One region of the Bacillus sp. AK124 genome, then DNA from elsewhere that is predicted to be linked to it. Evidence: riboswitches for the same ligand, from Rfam matches in the RefSeq annotation. Region 1 holds a riboswitch; each other region holds the start of a gene.
The links. A riboswitch is a leader RNA that binds a small molecule or an ion and turns the genes downstream of it on or off. The one in region 1 is predicted to bind thiamine pyrophosphate.
Positions count from the first base shown of each region.

Region 2: it holds a riboswitch for thiamine pyrophosphate, as region 1 does, so the genes downstream of both, tenA (thiaminase II) here and thiT (energy-coupled thiamine transporter ThiT) in region 1, are expected to answer to the same signal.
Region 3: it holds a riboswitch for thiamine pyrophosphate, as region 1 does, so the genes downstream of both, tenA (thiaminase II) here and thiT (energy-coupled thiamine transporter ThiT) in region 1, are expected to answer to the same signal.
Region 4: it holds a riboswitch for thiamine pyrophosphate, as region 1 does, so the genes downstream of both, thiC (phosphomethylpyrimidine synthase ThiC) here and thiT (energy-coupled thiamine transporter ThiT) in region 1, are expected to answer to the same signal.

Region 1 is NZ_CP096378.1:1,047,513-1,054,896, forward strand. It holds gene pcp (pyroglutamyl-peptidase I) at 1-421, opposite strand, end outside; gene M1E06_RS05195 (hypothetical protein) at 501-629, opposite strand; gene M1E06_RS05200 (response regulator aspartate phosphatase) at 631-1,743, opposite strand; gene M1E06_RS05205 (hypothetical protein) at 1,868-2,056, opposite strand; gene M1E06_RS05210 (processed acidic surface protein) at 2,236-3,231, shown strand; gene M1E06_RS05215 (class D sortase) at 3,338-3,895, shown strand; gene thiT (energy-coupled thiamine transporter ThiT) at 3,937-4,521, opposite strand; TPP riboswitch at 4,633-4,732, opposite strand; gene M1E06_RS05225 (GntR family transcriptional regulator) at 4,894-5,994, shown strand; rRNA gene M1E06_RS05230 (16S ribosomal RNA) at 6,595-7,384, shown strand, end outside.
Region 2 is NZ_CP096378.1:2,979,196-2,986,579, reverse strand. It holds gene M1E06_RS15075 (monovalent cation:proton antiporter family protein) at 106-1,950, shown strand; TPP riboswitch at 2,010-2,118, shown strand; gene tenA (thiaminase II) at 2,202-2,903, shown strand; gene tenI (thiazole tautomerase TenI) at 2,878-3,489, shown strand; gene thiO (glycine oxidase ThiO) at 3,473-4,582, shown strand; gene thiS (sulfur carrier protein ThiS) at 4,579-4,782, shown strand; gene M1E06_RS15050 (thiazole synthase) at 4,789-5,556, shown strand; gene M1E06_RS15045 (thiazole biosynthesis adenylyltransferase ThiF) at 5,553-6,563, shown strand; gene thiD (bifunctional hydroxymethylpyrimidine kinase/phosphomethylpyrimidine kinase) at 6,587-7,384, shown strand, end outside.
Region 3 is NZ_CP096378.1:166,177-173,560, forward strand. It holds gene aceB (malate synthase A) at 1-1,531, shown strand, start outside; gene aceA (isocitrate lyase) at 1,546-2,817, shown strand; gene M1E06_RS00810 (hypothetical protein) at 2,868-3,026, opposite strand; TPP riboswitch at 3,231-3,335, shown strand; gene tenA (thiaminase II) at 3,450-4,136, shown strand; gene M1E06_RS00820 (ECF transporter S component) at 4,133-4,732, shown strand; gene M1E06_RS00825 (ABC transporter ATP-binding protein) at 4,707-6,257, shown strand; partial or broken gene M1E06_RS00830 (energy-coupling factor transporter transmembrane component T family protein) at 6,254-6,987, shown strand; gene licT (BglG family transcription antiterminator LicT) at 7,170-7,384, shown strand, end outside.
Region 4 is NZ_CP096378.1:3,327,280-3,334,663, forward strand. It holds gene M1E06_RS16790 (aliphatic sulfonate ABC transporter substrate-binding protein) at 1-435, opposite strand, end outside; gene M1E06_RS16795 (ABC transporter ATP-binding protein) at 477-1,244, opposite strand; gene thiC (phosphomethylpyrimidine synthase ThiC) at 1,446-3,221, opposite strand; TPP riboswitch at 3,370-3,478, opposite strand; gene aroD (type I 3-dehydroquinate dehydratase) at 3,573-4,337, opposite strand; gene M1E06_RS16810 (TetR/AcrR family transcriptional regulator) at 4,465-5,034, opposite strand; gene M1E06_RS16815 (HXXEE domain-containing protein) at 5,144-5,659, shown strand; gene M1E06_RS16820 (M14 family metallopeptidase) at 5,884-7,384, opposite strand, start outside.

The DNA.
Region 1 (7,384 bases):
TTCCAGCTGAATTAGAGACGGAGGCCGGGATTCCGTTTTTTCTCAACTCTTTCACAACGAGTTTGATAGGAAGCGCGGACCAGTAAGCTGCAGGCCCGTCTGCCGCGATCGGTTCATCGATCGGTTCCCGTTTTTCATTATCCGGAATGCGGGCGTCATCGATGTTGATTGCGATGCGTTCTGGAGTAATGTGAGCCCGGCCGCCTGCTTGTCCTACACAAATGACGATATCGGGATGGTGCTTTTCGATCGCTTTTTCCAAAACGGCCGCTGAATGATGAAAAACGGTCGGGATCTGCTCCGCCACGATAGAGACGCCTTCGACTTTTTCTCCGTTCAGCCGTTTTACAGCTTCCCAAGACGGATTGACCGTTTCTTCCCCGAAGGGGTCAAAACCTGTCAGCAGTACTTTCTTTCCCATATCGATCCCTCCTGAATATGAATATAAAGTGCAAAATACCCATTCAGAAGATGTCTGAATGGGTATTTTTTTAAATATTTTATGCTCCTGATCCCCGGGATGCCAGAAGTACCTGATCTCCTTGAGAAGCCGCTTCCGGTGCATGGTTTACGAATGAAAAGCTGATAACTGCGCCTAATACAACTGCTGTTAATAATACTTTTTTCATTTTATTCTCCTCCTCTTCCAGCGAGCTTGCTCGCCTTGTCTGTTTTAATGTAAAAGTATATGGCTTCTTCATATAACTTTTCTCGCCTGTAGTAATTCGCTACATCCATCAATAATTCCTCCAAATCTACCCAGGCTTTTTCATTTTCTAACTGGTGAACATAGTCCTTGATTATTTCCAGTTTATTCTGTGTATCAGAATATAATGTATATAAAATTTTGAATTTCAATTCGAAAATTTCGCTGTTCATTTCCCGGGATTTTTTAAAGCCCACTTCGATCCATTTAAATGCTTGTTTGTGTGCGTTGGTTTTGAAAAGAGACCTTGTGTTTTCATAAACGCAAAGAAGGTAAGCATACTTGGCTTTCGTTTCAAAATCTTTGATTGCAAAAGCTTTATTGTAATACTTTAGCGCTTCCTCCTGCTTGTCTTCCTTACTCTTCAAAAAGCCCATATTATAGTAGGTACACGGTAAAAGGAATTGGTCGCCGATTTTTTCGGTTTTTTCGATCGCTTCTTTTAATAATACTTCACTTTCGGAGAACTTAAATTGGTCAATATAATTGAGCCCGATCAGCATTTTGCAGTTGATGACCCGCTTGGCATACCCGTCATACCCTTGAAAGATGCCGGAGGCAATGTTGATGTGATGAATCGACAGCCATGTCGCTTTTAAGTTGTAATACAAAACACCGATTTTATAATGAAATTCAGCTTTTTCAATTTCATTTTGAATGACGCTCAGTCTTTTTTCCGCTATTCTGAAAAAATTGAGCGCTTCTGTATGGTTTTGCTTGTAGTCCTCATAAATCCCTTTAAACAGGTAAAAATAATAATTCAGCTTGTCGTCCGTACTTTTTGGATCTTTGTCTTGAAAACTGATGGCCTCCAATTTTTCGGTGGAAGATTGGGAGATATCTTCAAGAAGGAGCCTTAAGCGAAAATCGAGCATTTGATAATAGAGTAGAACGTCATGATCTTCTTCCATTTTTTCAATTGCTTTATCTATGTCATCTTTCATTTCGATTGAGCCTGAAATGTCTCTTTTTTTCATCAGTATGTACCAGTCGTTGAGCATATTGGCGACTTCTTGTGAAGCCACGGCTTTGGCCATTCTCTTCCCTCCAATCTTTGTGAATTTTTTGTAAATTGAAGTTCTATTAATCATAGCATAAACTGCTGCCGTCTGTGAATAACGCTGAAATGCAAGTTCGCCGGTGAAAAGTTCATTTCTGAAATTAAATCGTCATTTTCCAAAAAAAGTGCGCGAAAAAAGCGAAAACCGCGCCAAGCGGAATACAGGAGATCATTGCGGTTCCGTTGACCAGCCCGTCAGCTCCGCTTATTTTCAGGGCTTCCCGGTAGCCTATTAAAAAGTGGATGATCGATAGGACGTAACATAAGAGCATCATATAGTAAGGGTTCATTTGCATACCTCCTCTATTCGCTTTACTATATTACATTCAATAGAGGGGAAGATTATGCCTGTTTAAACAGGAAAAAGAACAAAATATTATAGACGAAAAGATTTTCAATTACAATACATGTTTTTAAAAATATTTCCACTATAATCAAAATGAAAGATAAATTTAGGGGGTCATAAGAAATGAAAAAAAGGCTGATGTCACTATTGGTCTGCATCCTGGTTTTAGTGCCGGCAGCTGGTGCTTTTGCCGCGCCGAAACAGGCCGAGCTTCAAGAGTATCTTGAAGAAATAGGAATGACAGAAAAAGAATTGGAAGCTTATTTACAGGATACATATGATGAAAGTTTAAAAGATTTTGAGTCGGTGGAAGAGTTGAAAGATTTTTTAGGGGAAAGACTGACTAATCAACTTTTGGCATCCTATTTAAAAGAATACGGATTGAGCGAAAAAGAAGCGGCTGACCTTTTTGTTGAAAATGGCTATATGGAAAGCGGCCAAAACATTCTCGACGTGTTTATGTTTGAATACGAATTGGACGATGCGCTTTTCACTGTGACATATGAAGAAGACGATTTTCAGATCGGGAACCTGTTTCAAGAATTGGGTGTGGATGATCAGGAGTGGGAAAGGCTCGTGAATCATCTCCGAAAGGTGCGCGATAAAAATCCAAACCTTGAAAATGATTTGATGGCTCTTGGAGAACGTCTTGAAGCGGTAGCCGATTTCGAGTCTGTATCAGAGCTCTCAGCTCAGGATATCGCTGAAATGCTATCCATTTTAAACGATCTTCAGAAGACGCTTGAAGTGAAAACAAAATACTATCTTGTTAAAGACGGAAAGAAAAAAGAAGTGTCTTTGACAACGCTTGTCAGCGCGGAAGATCTGAAGGGAGCAAGCCTTCTGGTGGAAGTATACGATCTGCAAGGCAACTTCATTTTGGATGTATTGCTGACGCCTGACATGATCGGATCTGATTTAATTCATGATACAGGGTCAAAAGTGAAGCAAACCCAAACGGCTGTCAAACATGATTCAAAGCCATCTCATGTGAAAAAGACGGTTAAAGGGGCAAAGCTTCCAAAGACAGCCGGGCATTACGCGGAATGGTCGATCTTAGGCGCCGTTCTGATGTTTGGAGGATTCTTCATGATCAGAAGGCTTCGCAAAGCGGCTTAACATGTCACTTCCCATTCTAATTATGTAGAGAATGGGAAGTTTTTATAAGGAGTGAAAGGAAATTAAGGCACATCGAAAAAAAATCATCTGGCTCGCAGCTATTGTGATGGTTGTGTGCGGCGCTTATTTTACAACAACGAATGTGTTCAAGTTAATGCACGGCTACGCTCTTTTTTCATTTCAGCAGATGAAAGAAGAAGAAAAGCCTGAAAAACCTCCGATTCAGACGGCGAAAAAAGAAAAAACGGTGATTGATCAAACATTTAAAACCGGGGAGAAAATCGGTGATCTTGTCATTCCGAAAATCAATGCAAGGATTCCTATATATCACGGGACAGATGAAGACGAGCTGCAAAAAGGCGTGGGCCATTTCGCTGGTTCCGTTCTGCCTGGAGAAGATGACAACTCGGTTTTATCAGGCCACCGGGATACGGTTTTCCGAAAACTCGGCCGAGTGGGGAAGGGCGATCAGTTAATTGTTGAAGCTTCCTACGGAACTTTTACATACAAAGTGAAAAAGGTGCGGATCGTGGATGCGGATGACCGGACGGTGATTGTACCAAAGCCGAGAGCAACATTGACGGTTTCCACCTGCTATCCTTTTGACTTTATCGGTTCAGCACCGGAGCGGTATATATTGGTCGCAGATTTGATTAAATCATAAAAAAACAGCGGAATCTCAGGCGAGTCCGCTGTTTTTTTATGCTATCTCATGTCTGATCTGTTTTCCAGGAGTTTTGGCGCGGTTAGCAGCAGTAAACAAAGGACAATTGTGCAGACAATGAAAGACGGAAGCATATATGTTCCATTATATACCAAGGAATAAATCCATACCGGAGTGCCTTCAGGCGCATAGTTTCCAAAAAAGACAGCGCCGCTGATGACATGAGCGAGAAATTTCAGTCCGCTTCCGAGAAAGACGGCCAGCGTAACATAGAAAATGATCTTTCCTTTTTGTTTCTCGATTGAAGCGTTTCTGATCGATCCGGCAAAAAAGCCGCCGATACCCGCGGCCGTAGGCGCGATAAAATAATCAAGAAGAAGCTGCAGAGGATGATAAACGTAAAATCCTCCAGTGACAAACTGAAGCAATCCGGCTAAAAACCCGGTTGCCAGCCCTGCCTTCAGCCCCCATCTAAAGGAAATCAGGAAGATCGGAATCATCATGACGGCGATTGAACCGCCTTGAGGCATTTTTAAAAACATTCCGGACACCATATCAAGTATAAGTGCTATTCCTGTCATAAACGCAATTTCAATCAGCTGTACAAGTTGTTTAGATTGATTCATCATAACCCTCACTTTTGATGAACAAAGGGATACTGGACTTCTTTCCCAATAAAAAAAGCAATGCGGGGAAGGAGTAGGAAAGTTTTCCACGCACTGCTTTGGATGCAATTAGAAATGACTTTGCCACATCCCTACGCCAGCGTTAACTAACAGGTTCAAAGGGTCAGAACGGTCGTTCACTCTCAGCCTCGAGGCTCCCCTTGTGGTCATCAAGTTATTTAGTTATATTCTACTATACTAAAAAAAGAAACGGACGACAAGCTGATTTTTCGAAAAATTTTGCTTAATTTCTCCAATATGTAGCAATGCAAACATCTTTTCCTTTATAATAGAACGTATTCGTACGTACAAGATCAGTAAAGGGTTGATCTGATGAGTGAACCTACAAAATACAGCATGGTGAAAAATAAAATTAAATCGTGGATATATGAAGGAAAAGTGAAGCCGGGGGAAAAAATTCATTCGGAAAACGAATTGATGAAAATATTTGATGTAAGCAGGCACACGATCCGGCAAGCGATTGGCGACCTTGTTCATGAAGGGCTTTTATACAGAGAGCAGGGCTCAGGGACGTATTGCTCTCACCGTCTTCAGCTTTCTGAAAAAGGAAGGGAAAGAAATAAGATGATCGGGGTTATTACGACTTACCTTTCGGATTACATTTTTCCTTCTATTATAAGAGGAATCGAATCGTCACTGTCCAGCGAAGGATACACCCTTGTCGTCGCGAGCACCAATAATGACATTGAAAAAGAAAAACAATGCCTTGTGAATATGCTCGATAAAAAAATTGCTGGGTTGATCGTGGAGCCGACGAAAACAGGAAGCTTTAACCCGAATTTAAGTTACTATCTGACGCTTGAACAACATCATATTCCGTATTTGATGATCAACCAATTTTATCAGGAGCTAAATCCGCCCCATTTCATTTTGGATGATGAACACGGCGGCTTTATCGCCACTGAGCATTTGATTAAACTCGGCCATGAAAAAGTGTTCGGTTTCTTTAAACAGGACGATATGCAGGGCGCCAACCGGATGAAAGGATTTATCCGTGCTTTCAGAGAAAACGGCTTGTCGTTTTACCCTGAAATGGTCGTGACGTACACAACAGAGAACAAAAAACAAAAAACGATAGCTGAAGCCAGGAAGCGGCTTTCTTCATCAGACCGTCCGACTTCCATATTCTGCTATAATGACGAGATAGCGCTTTTGGTGTTGGATGTCGTGAGGGAATTCGGTTTGAAAGTGCCGGAAGACATTTCGATTGTCGGATATGACAACTCACATTTGAGCGAGGCATCTGAAGTGAAGCTGACGTCAGTCACTCATCCGAAAATGCAGATGGGGATTGAGGCGGCAAAATGGATGATTGCCAAAGTTGAGGGACGCAACACGAATCAGCTTGAACATTCCACCGTCTACAAACCTGAACTGGTTGTCAGACATTCGACCGCCAAGCTGAAAAGGTAGGCTGCACAATCTTTATCCGCCAACCAGCGTGAATGAAAATGAGAAGAATATATATTCTGTTACAAAGCTCCGGAATGAGGAGCTTTTTATTCAAGTAAAAGCTGATAACGGAGAGTTTAATGTCATCCTCGAAGCTTTGGACCATGTGCAGCTTTAGCAAATCAATTTTTAAAGACCGCTGTATACTTTTATATAGAAGAAAGCAGTAAGAAGAAATAAATGCTGTCAACTGCCTGAGGTCGAGATGATCAGGAATCATCTGAGTCCAAATCATTTGATTATTATTTTTTTAAAAAAGCTATTGTGCAAAACGAAAATAGATGTTATATTAGTATCCGCCCCTAAAAAGGAGGCTTTATAAAAACAACTTCGAAAATCTTTTGAAAAAAGTTGTTGACATTCACGATGATAGAATGTTATATTAGTAAAGTCGCTTCTTCGAGAGGCGGAAATGATCTTTGAAAACTAAACAAGACAAAACGTACCTGTTAATTCATTAAATAAATCGTACATGCGAATGTGCGTAGTCAGGGGCCTGCACGATGCAGGTCATGCAGATGTTGTCACAGGATGTGACGAACTTAATCTGCGCTCCATTATTTCATGGAGAGTTTGATCCTGGCTCAGGACGAACGCTGGCGGCGTGCCTAATACATGCAAGTCGAGCGGACAGATGGGAGCTTGCTCCCTGATGTTAGCGGCGGACGGGTGAGTAACACGTGGGTAACCTGCCTGTAAGACTGGGATAACTCCGGGAAACCGGGGCTAATACCGGATGCTTGATTGAACCGCATGGTTCAATTATAAAAGGTGGCTTTTAGCTACCACTTACAGATGGACCCGCGGCGCATTAGCTAGTTGGTGAGGTAACGGCTCACCAAGGCGACGATGCGTAGCCGACCTGAGAGGGTGATCGGCCACACTGGGACTGAGACACGGCCCAGACTCCTACGGGAGGCAGCAGTAGGGAATCTTCCGCAATGGACGAAAGTCTGACGGAGCAACGCCGCGTGAGTGATGAAGGTTTTCGGATCGTAAAACTCTGTTGTTAGGGAAGAACAAGTACCGTTCGAATAGGGCGGTACCTTGACGGTACCTAACCAGAAAGCCACGGCTAACTACGTGCCAGCAGCCGCGGTAATACGTAGGTGGCAAGCGTTGTCCGGAATTATTGGGCGTAAAGCGCGCGCAGGCGGTTTCTTAAGTCTGATGTGAAAGCCCCCGGCTCAACCGGGGAGGGTCATTGGAAACTGGGGAACTTGAGTGCAGAAGAGGAGAGTGGAATTCCACGTGTAGCGGTGAAATGCGTAGAGATGTGGAGGAACACCAGTGGCGAAGGCGACTCTCTGGTCTGTAACTGACGCTGAGGCGCGAAAGCGTGGGGAGCGAA
Region 2 (7,384 bases), 1.9 Mb from region 1:
CGGTTCTTTTCCCACATGAAAATGTCTAAAAAGATGTCCCTTTTATTTTTAAAAAAGGGAACGCTAATCATACCCGGAAACCGGTTTTAGAGGAGGTACCAGTTTATGGAGCACACATCTGTCTCATCTTTAGTTGTCGTACTGATTATCGCATTTTTAACGCCCATCCTGCTGCACCGTTTCAGGTTAAGCATACCGGTGGTTGTCGCTGAAATTATCATGGGTCTTATTATCGGAAAAAGCGGGTTCGATCTGGTCGCCCAGCACGATACATGGCTCGAAACTTTATCGATGCTCGGATTTATCTTTTTAATGTTTTTAAGCGGGCTTGAAATCGATTTTTCCGCATTTGAAAAAGGAAAGAAAAAGCAGCTGCTTCCAAGCGGAAAGGAAGCGCCGAATACATTTAAAACGGCTTCGGTCATCTTTATTGCCGTCTTTATTTTATCGCTCGGCCTTTCTTACAGCTTTGTCATGGCAGGATTTATTGACAACGCCTTTTTAATGACGCTGATCATTTCGACAATTTCGCTCGGGGTTGTCGTTCCGACGCTGAAAGAAGAGCGTCTCATGAAGACAAATATCGGCCAGATTATTTTGCTTGTCGCCGTCATTGCCGATCTTGTCACGATGATTCTGCTTGCAGTGTTCGCCTCAATCTACGGGGACGAAAACAGCAATATGTGGCTGCTGATGATCTTATTTGCCGCCGGCGTCGTTTTATACCTGTTCGGAAGGATATTTAAAAAGCGGCCTTTTGTCGAAGTGCTGTCAAAAGGAACGATCCAGATCGGCACAAGGGCGATATTTACGCTGATCATCGTACTTGTGGCGCTGTCCGAGTCGCTCGGTGCAGAAAACATACTTGGCGCGTTTTTGGCCGGGGTGCTTGTTTCGCTGCTTTCGCCGAACAAGGAGCTCGTTCAGCAGCTCGATTCATTCGGATACGGATTCCTCATCCCGATCTTCTTTGTGATGACAGGCGTCAAATTGGACATTTGGTCACTGTTTGGCAATCCGAAAATTTTAGTGATGATCCCGCTTCTGTTTGTGGCTCTGTTAATCAGCAAAGTCGTTCCGGTGCTGTTTTTGAAAAAGTGGTATGACATGAAAACCGTGCTGGCTTCCGGTTTTCTCCTGACTTCCACGCTTTCTTTGGTGATCGCGGCGACAACGATCGGCGAGCGCATCGGCGTGATTGACGCGCAGATGTCCGGCGCGCTGATTCTGGTCGCTGTCATTACATGCATCATCACACCGACCGGCTTTAAAAAATTAATGCCGAAAACGGAAAGCGAAAAAGAGAAAAAGACGATCACCTTTATCGGCGCAAATCAAATGACGCTGCCAGTCACGCTCGAACTTTCTCCGGAAGATTATCACGTCAGAATCCTGCATGTCCGGCAGGAAAAAAAGGAAGAAAATCTGGCGGACCCGGTGTTTGATGTTGAAGTTTTGCCTGATTATGAATACGAGACGCTTCAATCATTCGGCGTTTTCCAAACGGATATACTCGTCGTGGCCACTGGCAGCGAAGAGCGCAATACAGGGATCGCACTTTTTGCGAAGGAGCAGAAAGTCGCGAGAATTATCGCCAGCGCAGATTCTCCAGACGCCGAATCCAGACTGAAAGATAACGGAATTGATACATTCTCTATTCTGCTTTCTACAAAAACGCTGCTGCGCGCGCTTATCGAGGCGCCTGGCGTTATGAAACTCCTGACGAACCAGGATGCGTCGCTGTATCAGATCAATATGAGCAATGAGCGATTTGACGGTGTTCTGTTAAGGGAGTTTCCGTTTACGGGAGATGTTATCTTCGTCCGAATTTTCCGCGGGGTGGACAGCATCGTGCCCCACGGGGATACAAGGCTGCAATTGGGTGACAGGCTGATCGCCACCGGTTCGCGCGAATATATTGCGGAATTGAGAAAAACGCTTGGAGACTGATGCTTGACCATTTTGCAATTCGTGATAAGATAAAAGTATAAACTGAATGAACAAGAAATGTTTTCCACTAGGGGAGTCCTTGATAAGGGCTGAGATAAAAGTGTGACTTTTAGACCCTCATAACCTGAACAGGTTCAAACCTGCGTAGGGAAGTGGCACGGTATTTGAGTATGTATTTATGCAAATTCCAAACCACTTTCCTTGCGGGAAAGTGGTTTTTTTATGTTCAGAATCGAAGGAGGAGCCTCGAAATGAAGTTTTCAGAAGAATGCCGAAACAGCGCTGCAAAATGGTGGGAAGGCAGTTTTGTCCATCCGTTTATTCAAGGGATTGGAGACGGCACACTTCCGGTTGATCGATTTAAATACTATGTCATGCAGGATTCCTACTATTTGACCCACTTTGCCAAAGTCCAATCCTTTGGTGCGGCATATGCTCGCGATTTATATACGACAAGCCGGATGGCTGAACACGCGAAAGGCACATATGAAGCCGAGATGTCGCTCCATAGGAAATTCACCGATCTATTGGGAATCACAAAGGAAGAACTGGAGTCGTTTCAGCCGTCGCCGACAGCGTATGCGTACACATCGCATATGTACCGTTCTGTCGTGAGCGGCAGTTTTGCGGAAATACTGGCCGCTTTGCTTCCTTGCTATTGGCTCTATTATGACGTCGGTGAGACGTTAAAAACGTGCAGGCCTGACAGCGCGGTTTATCAGGAATGGATCGCGACATACGGAGGCGACTGGTTTAAAGAACTTGTGACAGAACAGATCAACCGCTTCGATGAGCTGGCTGAAAACGCCGATGAGAAAACGCGCGCGAAGATGAAGGAGAACTTCGTCATCTCCAGCTTCTACGAATACAGCTTCTGGGATATGGCCTACCAAAAAGAAAGCTGGTCAAAAAGCGGGGTGGATCAGCTTGCATCTGCACGCGATCACCGATGACAAGCACTCTGTGGAAGAGCTTGCTGCAAAAATCATCTCGATTCAAAATGCCGTTGACTTTATCCATATCAGGGAAAGATCAAAAAAAGTAAGTGAAATATCAAGTTTAATCGACCGCCTTGCCGAAGAAGGGGTTGATAAGCGGAAACTGATCATCAACGACAGGGTGGATATCGCTTTGTTTCATCACATTCACCGGGTTCAGCTGCCTTCACACGGCTTTTCCGTCAAAAGTGTGAGGAGCCGTTTTCCGCATTTGAAAATCGGAAAGTCCGTCCATTCGCCAGAAGAAGCGGTTCAGGCTGAAACTGAAGGTGCAGATTATGTGCTGTTCGGCCACATTTTTGAAACGGACTGTAAAAAGGGCCGGAAAGGAAGAGGAGCTCTCAGTCTGGCTGAAGTGAAGGCGGCTGTCCGCATTCCGGTCATTGCGATCGGGGGTATTACCGAACAACGACTGGCGGAAGTCAAAATGGCAGACGGCATCGCCGTGATGTCGGGGATCTTTTCTCATGACAGACCGGATGAGGCGGCCGCGCGGCTTGCCTGTCTCGCGAAGGGAGATTCATATGAGAAAGCGCTATGATACGATCGTGATCGGCGGAGGCATCATCGGGACATCCATCGCTTACCATCTTGCGAAAGCGGGGAAAAAAACGGCCGTGTTTGAAAGCGGAGAAGTCGGCAAAAAAGCGACGAGCGCGGCGGCGGGCATGCTCGGCGCCCATGCGGAATGCGATAAACCCGGTACCTTTTTCGAATTTGCCAGAGCCAGCCAAAAAGCCTATCAGCGGCTGACGGGCGAATTGAAAGACTTAAGCGGCATCGATATCAGAAAGCATGACGGAGGGATATTAAAGCTGGCATTTTCAGAAAGCGACCGCGAACACCTGATGCAAATGGCTGCACTGGATTCAGTGGAATGGCTTGAAGCCGCTGAAGTATATGAGCTGGAACCGCATGCCGGAAAAGGGATTCTCGGCGCTAATTTCATTCGGGACGACATCCATGTCGAACCGGCCGCAGTGTGCAGGGCATTTGCCAGGGGGGCCCGGATTCTCGGTGCCGAGGTCTTCGAGTTTACCCCCGTTTTATCGATCGAATCTGAAGCGGGGGCCGTCCGCGTCACTGCTGCTTCATGCACCGCGGAGGCGGAGCACGTTGTCATTGCAAGCGGTGTGTGGAGCGGTGCTTTCTTTAAACAGATCGGCATAGACAAAAGCTTTTATCCTGTCAAAGGGGAGTGCCTGTCTGTGTGGAATGACGGCATCCCTTTGACGAGGACGCTTTACCATGATCATTGCTACATCGTTCCGCGCCATAGCGGAAAGCTTGTCGTCGGCGCGACAATGAAGCCCGGGGATTGGAATGAACAGCCGGAACTTGGCGGAATCGAGGAGTTGATCCGAAAGGCCAAGTCGATGCTCCCTGACATTGAATCCATGAACATCGACCAATGCTGGGCCGGATTGCGCCCGGAAACAGGGGATGGCAATCCATATATCGGCAGACACCCTGAAAATGACCGGATATTGTTTGCTGCCGGACATTTCAGAAACGGCATCCTCCTGGCACCTGCAACCGGTGAGATGATAGCTGACATGATCCTCGGCAATCCGGTCAAAACAGAGTGGGCCGAGGCGTTTAAAGCGGAGCGAAAGGAGGCTGTGCACAGGTGAACATTCAGCTCAACGGCCGGAAAATAGAGTGGAGAGATGACGGCGGCACGATTTACGATTTGCTCGCATCCTACAGTTTGGAAAATCGTGTTGTCGTTGTTGAAAGAAACAGGCAGATTATCGGAAAAGACCAATATCAAACAGTCAAACTGGAAGAACACGATGTCATCGAAATCGTTCATTTTGTCGGAGGGGGATAAACCGTTATGTTAAAAATCGCAGATCGTCAATTCTCATCAAGATTATTGCTCGGCACAGGGAAGTATCCGTCATTTGAAATTCAAAAAGAGGCTGTCAGTGCATCTGAATCGGAGATCCTGACCTTTGCCGTCAGACGGATGAATATTTTTGAAGAGTCTCAGCCTAATTTTTTGGAGCAGCTTGATTTAAGCCGTTATACGCTTTTGCCGAATACGGCCGGAGCAAAAACGGCTGAGGAAGCCGTCCGGATCGCCAAGCTTGCTAAAGCGAGCGGTCTTTGCGACATGATCAAAGTCGAAGTGATCGGCTGTGACCGTTCGCTTCTGCCTGACCCGGTAGAAACGCTGAAGGCGTCAGAAGCCTTGCTTGAAGAAGGCTTCATTGTGCTGCCGTATACATCGGACGATGTCGTCCTTGCGAGAAAGCTTGAAGAGCTCGGCGTACACGCCATTATGCCCGGGGCCTCTCCAATCGGTTCGGGACAGGGAATCGTCAATCCGCTTAACCTGTCGTTCATCATTGAACAGGCTAAGGTTCCCGTAATCGTGGATGCCGGAATCGGTTCTCCGAAAGATGCGGCATACGCAATGGAACTCGGCGCTGACGGAGTGCTTTTGAACACGGCAGTGAGCGGGGCGAAAGATCCGGTCCAAATGGCGAAGGCTATGAAACTCGCCGTTGAAGCAGGCAGACTCGGATACCTTGCCGGACGAATTCCGGAAAAGAACTACGGCATCGCCAGCAGTCCTGAAGAAGGGAAGTTGACGATTTGACTGGCAGGTATTCAAGACAGGAGCTTTTTCACCCGATCGGACCGGACGGCCAGGAAAAATTAAGTCGCGCCCGCGTCCTGGTGATCGGTGCGGGGGCATTGGGCGCGGCCAGCGCAGAAATGCTGGTGAGGGCCGGAGTCGGTTCGCTGACGATTGCCGACAGGGATTATGTGGAATGGAGCAATCTCCAGCGCCAGCAGCTCTATACGGAACAGGATGTGGTTGATCATATGCCAAAGGCAGCCGCTGCCGAAAAAAGGCTGCGCCTGATCAACAGCTCTGTTCAAGTGACCGGCATTGTAGCAGATGTTACCGCGGAAAAAGCGCTCGAGCTTGCGGAGAAAGCGTCCCTGATCGTCGATGCGACCGATAATTTTGAAACGCGGCTGATCATGAACGATGCGGCGGTCAAGTTAGGCATCCCTTTTCTGTACGGCGCGTGTGTCGCAAGCTATGGCATCACATATACCGTCATTCCGGGGAAAACGCCGTGCCTTCACTGTCTTTTGGGGCATTTGCCCGCGAATACCATGACGTGCGACACAGCAGGGGTGATCGGTCCGGTTGTTCAGCAGGTTGCCGCTTACCAGGTAACAGATGCCCTGAAGCTGCTGACAGGGCATGAACCGTCAGGAATGCTTCGCTCATTTGATATTTGGACAAATGAGCGCTCTGAAGTCCGGGCTGACGCGCTTAAACATGGCTCGTGTCCGACGTGCGGAAAAGGCGAGTTTCCGTTTCTTTCAGCTGAAAACGAAACAAAAGCAGCCGTTCTTTGCGGCAGACAAACGGTTCAGATCAGGCCGGCCGCGGAACAGCCGCCGGAGCTGGAGCCGCTTGCCGCCAGATTAAAAAAAGCCGGTTTGGATGTGACGGGAAATCCTTATTTATTATCTTGCCGTACGGAGGATTTTAAGTTCGTGATTTTTCGGGACGGACGCGCTTTGATTCACGGAACGAACGATATCAATCGCGCGAAAACGATATATCACAGGTGGATTGGCTAAAGGCCGAAGGGAGTGCAAACATCATGAGCATATACAAAGCATTAACAATCGCCGGGTCGGATTCAGGAGGCGGCGCCGGCATTCAAGCCGACATTAAAACATTTCAGGAGCTTGGCGTCTTTGGCATGACGGCTTTGACAGCGGTCACTGCGCAAAATACAACAGGGGTTCACGGCGTCTACCCGCTATCTCCGGAAGCACTCGGCACGCAGATTGATGCAGTGGCGGAAGATTTAAAACCTGACGCCGTGAAAACAGGGATGCTGTGGAGCGCGGAGATGATTGAGGTCATTGCTGAAAAAATTGCAACATACGAGCTTAAACGTGTGATTGTCGATCCTGTCATGATCGCCAAAGGCGGCGCTTCACTATTGAATGAGGAAGCAGTTGAAACATTGAAACGGCACTTGCTTCCGCTTGCTTATGCGGTAACGCCGAACATACCCGAAGCCGAAGTGCTGACAGGGAGAAGCATTCAAACAATGGAAGACCGCAAAAAAGCGGCTCGTGAATTGCATGAAATGGGCGTCCGCAACATTATCATCAAGGGAGGGCATCAGCCCGAGGATGGCAAAGTAACCGATCTCCTCTTCGATGGAGAGGTGTTCACGGAAAAAACGAACACCTATATTAAGACGAAAAATACCCATGGAACAGGCTGCACATTTGCCGCCGCTCTTACCGCGCAAACAGCGAAAGGAAACGGCATTCAAGGAGCTTTCAGCATCGCTGAGGCTTTCGTCCACGAAGCGGTTGCACACAGCCTTGATTTCGGAGCCGGCCACGGACCGACCAACCATTTTGCATATCAAAAGATATCC
Region 3 (7,384 bases), 880 kb from region 1:
GATTTTGACAAAAGAAGCGCTGGAGTTTATCGGACGTCTTGAACGACATTTCGGGGGAAGAAGACGGGAATTGCTGCATTTGCGAACGATCAGGCAGGCTGAAATTGATCAAGGGAAGAATCCCGGTTTTTTGGCGGAAACGAAGCACATCCGCGAGGCGGACTGGACGGTCGCGCCGCTCCCCCGGGATTTGGAGGACCGCAGGGTTGAAATCACTGGCCCGGTCGACAGAAAAATGGTCATCAATGCTTTAAATTCAGGAGCCAAAGTCTTTATGGCCGACTTTGAAGATGCGAACTCGCCGACTTGGAAAAACTGCATTGAAGGCCAGGTTAATTTGCGGGACGCGGTTCGCGGGACGATTTCTTTTACGAATGAACAGGGCAAACGCTATGAGCTGAAAGAAAATCCCGCCGTCATCATTGTAAGACCGAGGGGATGGCACTTGGAAGAGAAGCATGTGCTGATCGGCGGCAAGCCCGTGTCAGCAAGCCTGTTCGATTTTGGCCTTTATTTTTTCCATAACGCAAAAGAGCTGATCAAAAAAGGAAGCGGCCCTTATTTCTACCTTCCAAAAATCGAAAACCATCTGGAAGCAAGGCTGTGGAACGACGTATTTGTTTATGCGCAAAACGATTTGCGCATTCCGCAGGGCACGATTAAAGCGACGGTTCTCATTGAAACGATCCTGGCGGCTTTTGAAATGGATGAAATCCTCTATGAATTGAAGGAGCATTCAGCCGGACTTAACTGCGGCAGGTGGGATTATATTTTCAGCTTTATTAAGAAATTCAGGAACAGGGAAGAAGTCATTCTTCCAGACCGCTCAGCCGTGACGATGACGGTTCCAAACATGAGAGCGTACTCCCTCTTGGCGATTCAAACGTGTCATAAACGCAATGTCCATGCGATCGGGGGAATGGCGGCGCAAATTCCCGCTAAAGACAAACCTGAGATCAATGAAGCCGCATTTGCCAAAATCCGCGAAGATAAGGAACGTGAAGTAAAAGACGGACATGACGGAACATGGATCGCGCATCCCGGCATGATTCAAACGGCGCTCGATGTATTCAATCAGCATATGCCGTCGGCGAACCAGATTCATAGAAAGCGGGAAGACGTAAAGGTCGAGGAAAAAGACTTGCTGGAAGTACCGCAAGGCCGGATTACAGAAGCAGGCGTCCGTACCAATATCAGCGCCGGCATCCGCTATTTAGCTTCATGGCTGTCGGGCAGAGGCGCCGCTCCGATCGACCACTTAATGGAGGACGCAGCAACGGCGGAGATTTCCAGAGCCCAGCTTTGGCAATGGATTCGCCATCCGAAAGGGGTTCTTGACGATGGCCGGAAAGTCAACGCCGAAATGGTCAAGATGATGAAAGAGGAAGAAATGCAGAAAATCTTCGAAGAAGCCGGCATAGAACATTTTCGGAGCGGCCGGTTCGAAGAGGCCGGACAGTTATTTGAACAGCTGATTTTGGATGATGAATTCGCGGAATTTCTAACGATACCCGCTTATGAAAAAATATGATGGGGGAATGTGCGATGCTGAAAGAAAAACAACTCGCAGAAAGCTGGGAGCATGAAGAACGCTGGAAAGGGATCACAAGGCCGTATCAGGCGGCTGACGTTATTCGGCTGAGAGGCACGCTTGAGATTGAATACACGATTGCAAGGCGCGGCGCCGAAAAGCTGTGGAAGCTTCTCCACACAGAGGACTTCGTGCCGGCGCTGGGCGCTTTGACCGGAAATCAAGCCATGCAGCAAGTAAAAGCCGGATTGAAAGCGATTTATTTAAGCGGTTGGCAGGTGGCGGCCGATGCCAATTTGTCAGGGAGCATGTATCCTGACCAAAGCCTTTATCCGGCAAACAGCGTGCCGGAAGTCGTCAAAAAAATCAACCGTACGCTGCAGCGCGCCGATCAAATTCACCATATGGAAGGAAAAGAAGACATCGATTGGTTTGCTCCGATTGTGGCCGACGCTGAAGCGGGCTTCGGCGGACAGCTGAATGTGTTCGAGCTGATGAAAGGTATGATTGAAGCCGGCGCCGCGGGAGTTCACTTTGAAGACCAGTTGTCGTCTGAGAAAAAGTGCGGGCATTTGGGCGGGAAAGTGCTGCTTCCGACGCAAACGGCGGTGCGTAATTTGATTGCCGCGCGCCTCGCCGCAGACGTGATGGGAGTCCCGACCATTCTTATTGCCCGTACGGACGCGAATGCGGCCGACCTGATCACAAGCGACGTCGATTCATATGATGCGCCGTTTTTGACGGGAGAGCGAACAGCGGAAGGGTTCTTCAAAACAAAGCCGGGTCTTGATCAGGCGATTGCGAGAGGTTTGGCGTATGCGCCGTATGCCGATTTGATCTGGTGTGAAACGTCTGAGCCGAATATTGAAGAAGCCCACCGGTTTGCACAGGCGATCCATGAAAAATTCCCGGGCAAACTGCTCGCCTACAACTGCTCCCCTTCGTTCAACTGGAAGGCCAAACTGGATGACAACACCATCTTGAACTTCCAGAAACAGCTCAGTGAAATGGGCTATAAATTTCAATTTGTCACACTGGCAGGCTTCCACGCCTTAAACCACGGCATGTTTGAATTGGCCCGTCAATATAAGCACCGCGGAATGGCGGCGTATTCTGATCTGCAGCAGGCCGAGTTTGCCAGCGAAGTCCACGGCTATACGGCGACAAGGCATCAGCGCGAAGTCGGAACGAGCTACTTTGATGAAGTCGCCCAGGTTGTGACAGGCGGGACTTCATCAACCACTGCACTGAAGGGATCGACTGAAGCGGAACAATTTCAATCCTAAAAACGTAAAAAGCCGCCCGTCATTGGGCGGCTTGCTTGTTGTCTATCAAGTTAGCAATTGACATCATTGGAAGGGGCGGTAAAAGGGTTTTCCCTAATAACAGTCAGTGTCTGATGATTCTTGTTGTTTCTTTTGGCCGGCCGGTTGTCTTTGCTGAAAGAATAGAACAAATACACAGCCATTGTCAAAATCAAGATAAACATCATCATAAATATCCCCTCCAAATTTTTTTGTCTTCACTATATTAGACGAACAAGCCCGCAAAAGGTTTCAGAAAATTAACATTTTTCCATAAATATTTTTACCCGCTGCATCTTCTGTATGAAACCCGGCGGTTTTATACAAGAATAAAACTGAAAAACTCAGGTTGACATCATAATCATTGATGTGTAGAGTAAAAGTTAATGTAATAGGAAGTCCACTAGGGGAGCCGTAAGCCGGCTGAGACAAGTAGCGATCTTGGACCCTTTGAACCTGATCTAGTTCATACTAGCGTAGGGAAGTGGAGCCGGTGTCTTTATGATTTCATCATACAAAGGCCGCTCCATTTTGGGGCGGCTTTTTTGCGTATAAAGCGGCTCGCTCCCCCCTGTGCCTTCCTTATAAAACCGATTGCTGAGGAGGCTATCTACATGAGTTTTTCTGCAGAACTTCGCCGCGAGGCAGACCCTATTTTTGAAGCCATTTTTGAGCATCCGTTTGTATTGGGACTGGCGTCCGGCAAGCTGAAAAAGGAGCAGCTTATTCATTATGTGAAGCAAGATTACGAGTATTTGAACGCTTTTATTCAAATCTACGGAATTGCAATTTCCAAGTGTCAAAACCGGAAAGACATGGAGATGTTTCATGAGCAGATTTCATTTGTATTAAACAGCGAAGTGCACCCGCACAACAACCTGTGCCGGGCCGCGGGGGTGGAGTATGAATCTCTGCAGGGCTATCCGCTTGCGCCTTCTGCCCATCATTATATCCGCCATATGCTGACGGCGGCGCACGAAGGCACGCTGGGAGAGATATTAGCCGTCTTGCTGCCTTGTCCGTGGACATATTGGGAGATCGGAAAAAAACTGATGATGGACGTTCAGCCTGACCCGTCGCATCCATTTTATGACTGGATCTGTTTTTACGGAGACCGAACCGATTCAATCACGACGAAGTTTTGCGCCCGCCTGGATGAATGGGCCGAAACAGCGGGCAAGGCTGAAAAAGAAAAAATGAAGGAGCTTTTTTTGCAAAGTTGTCAGCTTGAATACGGCTTTTGGGAGATGGCTTATACAGTTGAAGATTGGCCTGTGGAAATGGAGGCGGTGAGACGATGAATTGGAACATGAAAGAAGTCGTGATGGCAGTGATCTTGTCCGTTGCATGCGGCGTCATTTACTTAGGATGGTCCACCTTGTGGATCCCTGTTTCAGCTATTGTCGGGCCTGTCGGAGCGAACTTTATGTTCGGCATTTGGGTGATCGCCAGCCCGATTGTCGCTTATATCATCCGTAAACCGGGTGCGGCGCTGATTGCCGAGACGGCAGCTGCGGCGGTCGAACTGCTGACCGGAAGCCACTTTGGACTGTCAGCATTATTAATCGGTGTGTTCCAGGGAGCCGGTGCGGAAATCGCTTTTGCGATCTTTCGCTATAAGCGTTACAACTTGTTTACCCTTATGCTTTCCGGTGCGCTTGCCGCGGTCGGAAGCATGACATACAGCCTGATGGCGAACGGTTTTGCCTACTATACGACGCAAACGCTGATCATGACGCTTATCATCCAAATCATCAGCGGCATTGTACTCGGCGGCTGGCTGGCAAAAGCCGTTGTCGAAGCGCTTGCGAAAACGGGCGTCCTGAATCAGTATGAGATCATGAAGGAACAGCGGAAGAAGGATGATGCCGATGCGTTCATTTCTCGGATGCAGTAACCTTTCCGTCCTGTCGATTGGGCAGGGAGAGAAAGTGCTGATACTCGGTCCGAGCGGAAGCGGCAAATCGACACTGTTGTCCGTGCTTTCCGGCATCATTCCTGAACATGTCGAAGCTGAGGTCAGCGGAGAGGTCAATCGCAGAAAGAGCGCCGGCGTTATGTTTCAGGATCCGGATTCGCAGTTCTGCATGCTTCATGTTGATGAGGAAATCGCTTTTAGCCTAGAAAACCGGTCTGTCTCCCCAAAAGATATGGACGGCATCATCTCGGAGCTGATGGAGCAAGTCGGATTAAAGATAGATAAGAAAACGCCGATCGAAACCTTGTCAGGCGGTATGAAGCAGAGACTGGCATTAGCGTGCCTGCTCGCTCTGGAGCCTGAAGTGCTGTTTTTTGACGAGCCGACGGCGCAGCTGGACCCGGCCAGCCGGAAAGACATCTTTGCCTTGCTTCGTAACGTTTCACGAAAAAGCGGACAGACGATGGTGTTCGTCGAACACGTGCTGGACGGCTGTATCGAGTGGATGGACCGCGTCATTCTTTTCAATGGAAAGGGACAGATCATCGCTGACGGAAAGCCGGAAGAAATCGTGAAACATTTTCAGCCGGAGATGAAAGCGGCGGGCATCTGGCAGCCGAAACTGTACCCTGCGGTATGGGAAGATGTCATCACACAAGATGATCATCCGCTCGCCGTCAAGCTCTCTTCTACATTGAAAATGAAAGAGGAGGAGGCGAAAAACAGGCCTACAGCTGACAGAGACATATTGATCCGCGCAGACGACGCGGCGATCGGCTATCGGAAAAAGATCGTTGCCGACGGCATCACCCTTGAGATTCCAAGGGGAGAATGGATTTCGGTCATCGGCGAGAACGGGAGCGGAAAGAGTACGTTTTTAAAAAGTCTGATCAGGCTTGAAGCCGTCAAAAAAGGGCGCCTTTATCTTGAGGATCGGGAGCTGAAGAAATGGTCCGACCGTACGCTCTATGAGAAGGCCGGCTTTGTTTTTCAAAATCCCGAGCTTCAATTTATTCGGGACACGGTGTTTGACGAGATCGCGTTCGGGGCGAGGCAGCGGGGATGGCCGGAGGACCGGGTCGAAAAGAAAACGGCTGAATTGCTGCGGGAATTCGGACTTGACGCTCATCAAAAAGCGCACCCCTTTACATTAAGCCTCGGGCAGAAACGGCGTTTAAGCGTTGCGACAATGCTTTTGTTTGACCAGGATCTGCTGCTGCTTGACGAGCCGACATTCGGTCAGGACGAAAGGACGGCGCAAGAATTAATCAAGCGGTTAAAGGAACGGCAGGAACGGGGAACGACGATTGTGATGGTGACGCACGACATGGACATCGTAGATGAGCATTCCGGCCGTGTCATCGTGTTTCATCAAGGGAAAGCGGCATTTCAAGGAACGCCGTATCGATTATTTTCTGATCAAGGCCTCGTCCGCCGCTTTTCATTGATACCGCCGCTTCATTACCGGTTCATGCATGAAAGAAAGGAGAGGGTTCCCGTATGAAAAGCAATGGTTCACTTCTTTCGGCATTGAACCCGAGCGCCAAGCTCTTTTCCCACCTCCTGGTCATGTGCTTGCTCATGTTTGTTTCAAATCCGAAACCGACTCTATTCATTTGGCTGTTTGCGGTTGCCATCGGAATTTTTTTCGGGGGATGGACTTTGTCTTATTTAAGTAAGCGGCTGTTGCCTTATCTCGTCTTTTTTATTCTCGTCTTTTGGATGATGGCCGCTTTTGGAAAAGGCGAGGAAACGATTTGGGAATGGGCCTGGTTCCGCGTCACCGAGGAAAGCGTCGGCAATGGGCTGACAATCGCGCTCCGGATGCTCGGGTTTGTCACATACGGTCTTTTGTTTACATCAACAACCGATTTGACGCAGTTTATTATGAGCCTGGTTCATCAATGCAGGCTGTCGCCTAAATGGGCTTATGGCTTGCTGGCCGGCTTCCGTTTTGTCCCGCTTTTTCAGTCTGAGCTTTCGCAAATGAAGGCGGCGCACAAAATCAGGGGCTATAAGCAAAAAACAGCTGGAAGGCGTTTATTCGCTATGCGCTGCCTTTGTTTTCGCAAGGCATCCGCAAGTCGGAAAGAATCGCCGTTGCCATGGAAGCGAGAGGGTTTACCGGTGCAAAAGACCGCACCTACTATCAAACAGCGCGGCTTTCCGGAAAAGACTTCGTTTATTTTGCGGGTCTGGCGTCAGTCACAGCGGGAATTTTGCTCATTTTTTAAGAGGGTTTTTTACAGGGCCGCACTGCGGCTCTTTTTTTATAAATCGGGCATTCTGTAAAATGTAAATATTTCGGACGTTGACTGAAACATATTGACCTAGGCCAAAAAGATTGTACAATCAATGTGTACCATATGAAAAAAGAAATATAAAAAATCCCCTTACAAGATGGGAGTGGCGCGATGTGAAAATTGCCAAAGTGATCAACAACAATGTGATCAGTGTTTTAAATGAACAGGGTCAGGAATTAGTGGTCATGGGCAGGGGAATCGCTTTTCAAAAAAAGCCTGGGGAAGCGGTGGATGAATCGAGAATCGAGAAGATTTTCAGGCTTGATAATAAAGATGTATCAGAAAGATTTAAGACGCTGTTGGACGAAATTCCGATCGAATTTATGGA
Region 4 (7,384 bases), 2.1 Mb from region 1:
ATCGATCACTTTATACAGAAAATCGAACCCGCTGCTGCCTTTTGCCACCGCCACCTTCTTTCCTTTCAAATCTTTTATGTCATCGATGCCGTTCACAAGAATGCCGTTCGCCTTTAAACCGTCTTGCGAAAGACCGATTTCTTTAAAATCAATGCCAGCCGCCTGCCCTGCGATCACCGGTGAATTTCCAACCTGGGAAAAATCAAGTTTACCTGCGGCAAGACCTTCAAACTGCGGCGGACCGCTTTGAAACTCTGTCCATTTCACTTTAATCCCTTCTTTTGCGAACTCTTTTTCAAACCAGCCTTTTTCTTTCGCAAGGAGCAACGGGCTTAAGCTTTGCTGCACTCCGATGTTGATCTCTTTTAAATCTCCGCCCCCTCCGCTTGATTGGGCTGCTGAACAGCCCGCAAGAAGCATCAGGCAGCCCAGCATATACAACGGCCATTTTTTCACGTTTTTCCGCTCCTTTCTGCTCAAATCCCTGAACCTTCCTGAAAGCTGAATGTTTCCGTTGTCTCGAATTCTTTCAGCACTTTTTGTCTGATTGATTGAAAAACGGGCGATGTTCTGCTGCGCGGAAATGGCAGATCGACCGGAATCAGCTTGTGGATTCTCCCCGGCTTTGCGGTAAGAATCGCGACCCGGTTGGCTAAATAAACCGATTCGTCAATATCGTGCGTCACGAGGATCATCGTCATCTTCTTTTCTCGCCAAATGTCTGTCAGAACATCCTGGAGATGCTTTCTCGTAAAGGCGTCCAAGGCGCCGAAGGGTTCATCAAGCAGCAAAATCTCAGGCTCCCTGAGCAAAGCCCTGGCAATCGCGACCCGCTGCGACATACCTCCGGACAGCTCGCGTGGATACTGTTTCTCCGCGCCTTTCAGCCGCACCGTTTCAATCAATTCATCGACTTTTTTTCGCACCGCCGGTTCTTTCAGGCTTAAATCTGCGGCGATATTTTGCTCGACCGTCAGCCATGGAAAAAGCCGATGCTCCTGAAAGATGAAACCTTGCTGAATCCCCGGGCCCTTGATTTCTCTTCCGTTCATGCTGATTCGCCCTTCATAATTCCCGTCAAGACCGGCAGCGATTTTTAAGAGCGTGCTTTTCCCGCATCCGCTTGGACCGATGACAGTCAGAAATTCGCCGTTTTCGACCGTCAGTTTCACGTCTTGAAGCACGCTTGTTTTAAGGCTGCCGTTTCCAAATGCTTTTTCTTTTACACGAATTGATAAAGACATCTTGTTCCCCTTTCTTTTCTAAACTGAAAATAAAAAACTCTTATCCCAATTGAGATAAGAGCCTTCGGTTGACCGATCAGCGCTGATGGAATTTTCCGAAATATTAAACAACATACTAATTCATATTATTCCGACCTGTCAACCCCATATTATAAAAAAACAGATGAAAGGTTCCCCTTTCATCTGCAGTATTGCCCGTTTTTAACTGTAAATGCTGCCGCCTGCTTTTTTAAATTCCTTCGCCTTCTCTTCCAATCCTTTTTGAATAGCCTTTTGTTCATCAAGGTCGTTTTCCTTGGCATAGTCGCGAATATCCTGGGAAATTCTCATACTGCAAAATTTAGGCCCGCACATTGAACAAAAGTGTGCCGTTTTGGCGCCTTCCGCCGGAAGGGTTTCATCATGGTATTCAAGCGCTCTTTCCGGATCGAGCGACAAATTGAACTGGTCCCGCCAGCGGAATTCAAAGCGCGCCTTGGAAAGCGCGTCATCGCGGATTTGCGCGCCGGGGTGCCCTTTGGCAAGGTCAGCCGCATGGGCCGCGATTTTGTATGTTATGACGCCTTCGCGGACATCGTCTTTGTTCGGCAGTCCCAAATGCTCCTTCGGCGTCACATAGCAAAGCATGGCCGTGCCGTACCAGCCGATCATCGCCGCTCCGATTGCCGATGTAATATGATCGTAGCCCGGTGCAATATCGGTCGTCAGCGGGCCGAGCGTGTAAAACGGCGCCTCTTTGCAAATTTCCATCTGCTTGTCGACATTCTCTTTAATTTTATGCATCGGCACGTGTCCCGGTCCTTCGATCATCACTTGAACATCATGCTTCCAGGCGATTTCCGTCAGCTCGCCGAGCGTCTCCAATTCGGCAAATTGGGCCTCATCATTCGCATCCGCAATCGAGCCGGGCCGAAGGCCGTCCCCGAGCGAAAATGCGATATCGTATGTTTTCATAATCTCGCAAATCTCTTCAAAATGAGTGTACAGAAAGCTTTCCTCATGATGAGCCAAACACCATTGCGCCATAATTGCCCCGCCGCGGGATACGACTCCAGTGACGCGCTTTGCCGTCAGCGGCACATACCGAAGAAGGACGCCGGCATGAATCGTAAAATAATCAACGCCTTGCTCAGCCTGCTCGATTAATGTATCGCGGTAAATCTCCCAAGTGAGATCTTCCGCGACGCCGTTTACTTTTTCAAGCGCCTGATAAATTGGCACAGTCCCTACAGGAACTGGACAATTGCGGATGATCCACTCCCTCGTTGTATGAATATCTTTACCTGTGGACAAGTCCATCATCGTATCGGCGCCCCAGCGGATGGCCCATGTCATTTTTTCTACTTCTTCTTCAATCGAAGAGGTGACAGCGGAATTGCCGATGTTGGCATTGATTTTCACGTGGAAGTTGCGGCCGATAATCATCGGTTCGCTTTCCGGATGGTTGATATTTGACGGAATAATCGCCCGTCCGCTTGCCACTTCATCACGAACAAATTCGGGAGATACATGCTCTCGGATCGCGATAAATTCCATCTCGGGCGTAATGATCCCCTTTCTTGCATAATGCAGCTGGGTGACATTTTGACTTTTTTTTGCGCGCAGCGGTTTTCGTTTCAACCCTGGATAGCTGTTGCTCGCTTTCTCTTTGCTTTTATAGCCGTTATCCTCCGGTCTGATTTCTCTGCCTTCATATTCTTCGGTATCGCCGCGCTCCCTGATCCAGGTCGCCCGCAAAGGTTTCAGCCCCTTAAGAATATCAACCTCTGCATTCGCGTCCGTATAGGGACCGCTCGTGTCGTAGACGCGGACAGGCTGATTTTCTTCGGCGCCAAATGAACCCGTCGTCGGACTTAGCGAAATTTCTCTCATCGGCACTTGAATGTCAGGTCGCGCCCCTTCGACATACACTTTGCGGCTCCCTGAAAAACTTGACATAATCGAGATGTTTTTTTGCTGTACTGACTCCTGTTTCATGTAAAAATCCTTCCCCTCTAAAAAATTGATCAGGACGAAACTCCGGAACAGCACCAGCACAAAAAAACCAGGCTCATATGATGAACCTGGTTTTACAGTCAGTAAAATCACTGGAAGACAGACGGACCATACCCATTCTCCATCTTCTCCCGAATCCTTTTTACTTCCCCACGCTGGTACGAACCAGATCAGGTCCAAAGGGTTAAGAAACACATGTTTCTCTCTCAGCCCGCAGTCGGGCACCCCTAGTAAAGCTATTCAATTCATTTTTTATCGTAACACACCGATTTGGCAAGTGAAAAGGATGGAAAAATATATGAATCTTTTTCACTATAGCGGCACACCCAATTATTATAAATTGCGATGAAGCACATCAAGTATATGTTTCAAATCCGTCGCCTCAATTTGGCCAGGTGCGGATGCTTTTTTCGCTGCGCCGAACGTCACGGCCGAGCCAAATACCTCTCCGGCGAGCCGGCTGATCAAGCCTTTTCCGGCCATCGACATCGTGATAATCGGCCGCTTCGCATACCGCTCATGCATCATATGAGTCGCCTCAAGCAACACCAGCACATCTGCCGGTGTTTCAGGCATCACCGCGATCTTAGGGAAATCGGCGCCAAGATCCTGGGCTTTTCGGAGACGGGAAACGATCTCTTCCGCTCTCGGCGTCTTCCCGAAATCGTGGTTGGATATAATGACAAAGACATGCTGCATATGAGCCGATTGAACTAGTTTTTCCACATGATGCTCTTCATTGAACAGCTCGACATCAATCACATCTGCCAGCCCTGTTTTGACTACGGCATGATTCAAGGAAAAGTAAAATTCCTTACTGACTTCTTTTTCGCCGCCTTCCTCCGCGCTGCGAAATGTAAATATCAACGGGATATCCTTTAAGATCTCCCGGATGTCAGCCAATACCTTTTTCACTTTGTCAACGTCTTCGACATCCTCAAAAAAATCCGCCCGCCATTCGGCAAGATCCGGATTAATCGATAGAAGAAAAGCAGCTTCTTCTTTCAATTGTTCATGCGTTTTTCCGATGAGCGGCACGCAAATTTTCGGGGCTCCTTCTCCGATGGCCACCCCTCTGATCTTCACCGTATTCAACAACGGCCTCACTCCTGTTCTCTATATTACAAGGGTCTTTGCATTAACGGTACCGAAGATTGGCCGTAAGCACAAGCAGAAATTAAGAAAGAAGGCTAAACACTTAAAGCACTTATATACCAACATGAGATCACCTTTCGATAGCTTGCTTGTTTAAAAATGAATCTACTATTCCTTGCAGAATATGACTCATTTCTTCAGGAGTTTCCTTCCGGCCTCTCTCAAACCATTTTGAAAGGATGTTCCAAAAGCCCCCTGCGCTGAATGAAAGCCCGTACTCCAAGTCGATTTTGCTTTTAAAATGAAAGGTTTCTTCTTTAAATTTTTTATGAAGATCCGGTAGAAGTTCATTATATTTCTCAACAATCAAATAAAACAAATGGTTCTGATGAAGGGCTTGTAAAAAATCGGCATGTCGGCTCCAAAAGTTGAAGTATGCATGTCCAAGACTGGATAAGTCAATATGTTTTTCCTGAACAATGTAATTGGAATACTCACTGCAAAGCTGCTCAAAATAGCGGTCTAATATATCTTTTTTTGAATGGAAATGCCGATAAAATGTTCTTCTGTCAAGCTGCGCTTTTTCCGCTATCTCTGTAATGGTGATGTCTGAAAAGCTTTTTTCCTTCATAAGCTCCAACAATGATAGCGTCAGCCAGCTTTTAGATTGCTGAGCTGTTTTTGAGGGCATTTGCTTCATATTCTCTCTCCTGTCGCGCTTTTTATGGCAATGTAGCACTTTTCGTTGGCTCATTGACTTTGTTCTCTATGAAATGTCACAATTGTGGCACACAAGAGGGGGAATGTAAATGGAAAACATGCAATTTATGGCTTGGATGCTGCCGATATTATTTATACTGCATGATTTTGAAGAGATGGTGATGGTCGAGGCATGGGGCAAAAGATATCGAAGCAAACTGAAACAACTGAAAAAAGCTCCATTCGGACATGCCAAAACCGCTTCTTTTGTTTGCGCTGTGCTCGAAGAATTTATACTAGCTGTTGGTGTAACTGTTCTCAGTATTTATTTTAATCAATATATTATCTGGTTTGGTTTCTTTTTTGCTTTTACTGTTCATTTCCTTGTTCACATCGTCCTATGGTTCAGATTTAAACATTATGTACCCGGCATATTAACGTCGATCTTTATGCTGCCATTTTGTTGCTATCTGCTGACCGCTGCCGCAGAGATAGAAAAATTCAGTTTTCCTGCAATGATCTTATCAGCCCTATCCGGAACACTTATCGTCTTTTTTAACCTTAAGTTTCTGCATAAAAAAATGGGGAGGATTCAAGAAAGGCTGGAAGCATATGGCCGCATATGAAAAGCAGGCACTTACGGAAGCTTCCGGCCCTTTGACTAGAAGCAAAGCAAACGATGAAGACCCGTCAGACACGAAAAAACTGCCCTTCAAAAGAAAGGCAGCATGATCTAAAATCATGGCACTGCTAACGATGGTTCAATGTTCGTTCCAAAGCTTGTCTATCCAGCTGTTTAGACGAGACACCTCCACTGCGGGAGCCGCTTGCACTTCAGCTGTCCAGCCTCTCATCGTTTTGATGATGGAGCATTTTCGGTTTTTCCGGGACCCGCATTGAAAATCGAATTCGCCAGCAACCGATATTGATGCTGCGGATGATCGTCATTGGTTAGATCGTTAGCGAAAACAGTTAAGTTCTTGTTGTTATCTTTATACGTGAAAGCCATAATCTTTCCTTTGGCAGCATCATGTCCAGGCCACCAGCCTGCTTTGAAGAAGTGATCTTCATCAGCAATCACCGCAAGCACTTTTGCCGTTTTAGGAACAGCGGTAATATAAGAACCAGTGACTGTGTAGAAGTATTCCTGTTTATTGTAAGGAGCTGTAATAGCATGATCTTGCATGACATTTGCCAAGAAGACGCCTTCGTATCTCTCCCATTCAGGTCCTTTAAAAGAAAATCCGGGGATCCACTTCTGAACATTCGTCATCCCCATGTTTCCAAATGCAATGTAAGGCTTTCCTTTATTAACATATTTAGAAGAGTCGAACGTATTGACAAGCACATCTGCGCCCGCCTGTTCTGAGGTGACGTTAAAGCCCAGATTTTTCAGTACATATGCCGCTTCACCCAGTGCTCCTACAGTAGAAGCCTTGAGGACTTTGCCGCTTGGTTTCTTATGGCCGGATGCGCTCACGTCGAGATAGTACTTGGAAGCCAATGGGGCCAGGTCCTTGTAGGCAACCGCGAAGTCGCCCGCTTGATAGCCTGATCCGCTCTTGGTGAGCATTGTAACGGTCTTGCCGGCTGCCAGTAACTCGTTGACTGCCTTTATCGCATCATTGCTTGTGTTCTGGATCAGCACATAAGCTGAGCGTTTTGGCATTTTAGTCCCCGGAAACGACACGGAGGTGATGGCAGAAGTCTTGCCTTTGAACACCCCGGCATCTCGAATGACATAACGGTCAAAACCTCGCATATCATGGAAATTTTGAATCATCTCACCGGCTATCATTTCATAATCAGATACATCTATTCCATCATACAAGACCAAGTTCGCGAGGCCGCGGTTTGCCTGGTGCATGTTTACAATAAATGATCCTGCCGGATATGTTTTTCCGTCAACGGTTACCGCTTTTGTTGATCGTTCAATCTTTACGCCGTTGCGAAGGAAGTACTCAACCATCTTATAGGTTTCCAACACATTCTTTTGAATATTTTTATCGACCGGCAGTACGTAATATTCCGGGAAGAAGTTTTGATTGCCCTGCCGCGGTCGGCCGATCTCTTCGTTTTTGGCGTTGACCAAGTAATGATCGACAGCGCGATCATCGATATTGTCCACGCCGCGCTCGAATATTTTTAATTGGTTCAGAAACAGTTCTTCTTTTTTTTCCGCTACATATTTTGCAGCTGCCGCAGAACTGTAATACAGAGCTTTAATAGACTCTTCATTCGACTCGGGCGTTTCCAGCGTGTGACCCATCGCACCGTGATACATGGCGAATGCAGCGGTATATGCTGCAGATGCATCATCCCATCCCGAAGCCGTGCCTTTTGACACATAA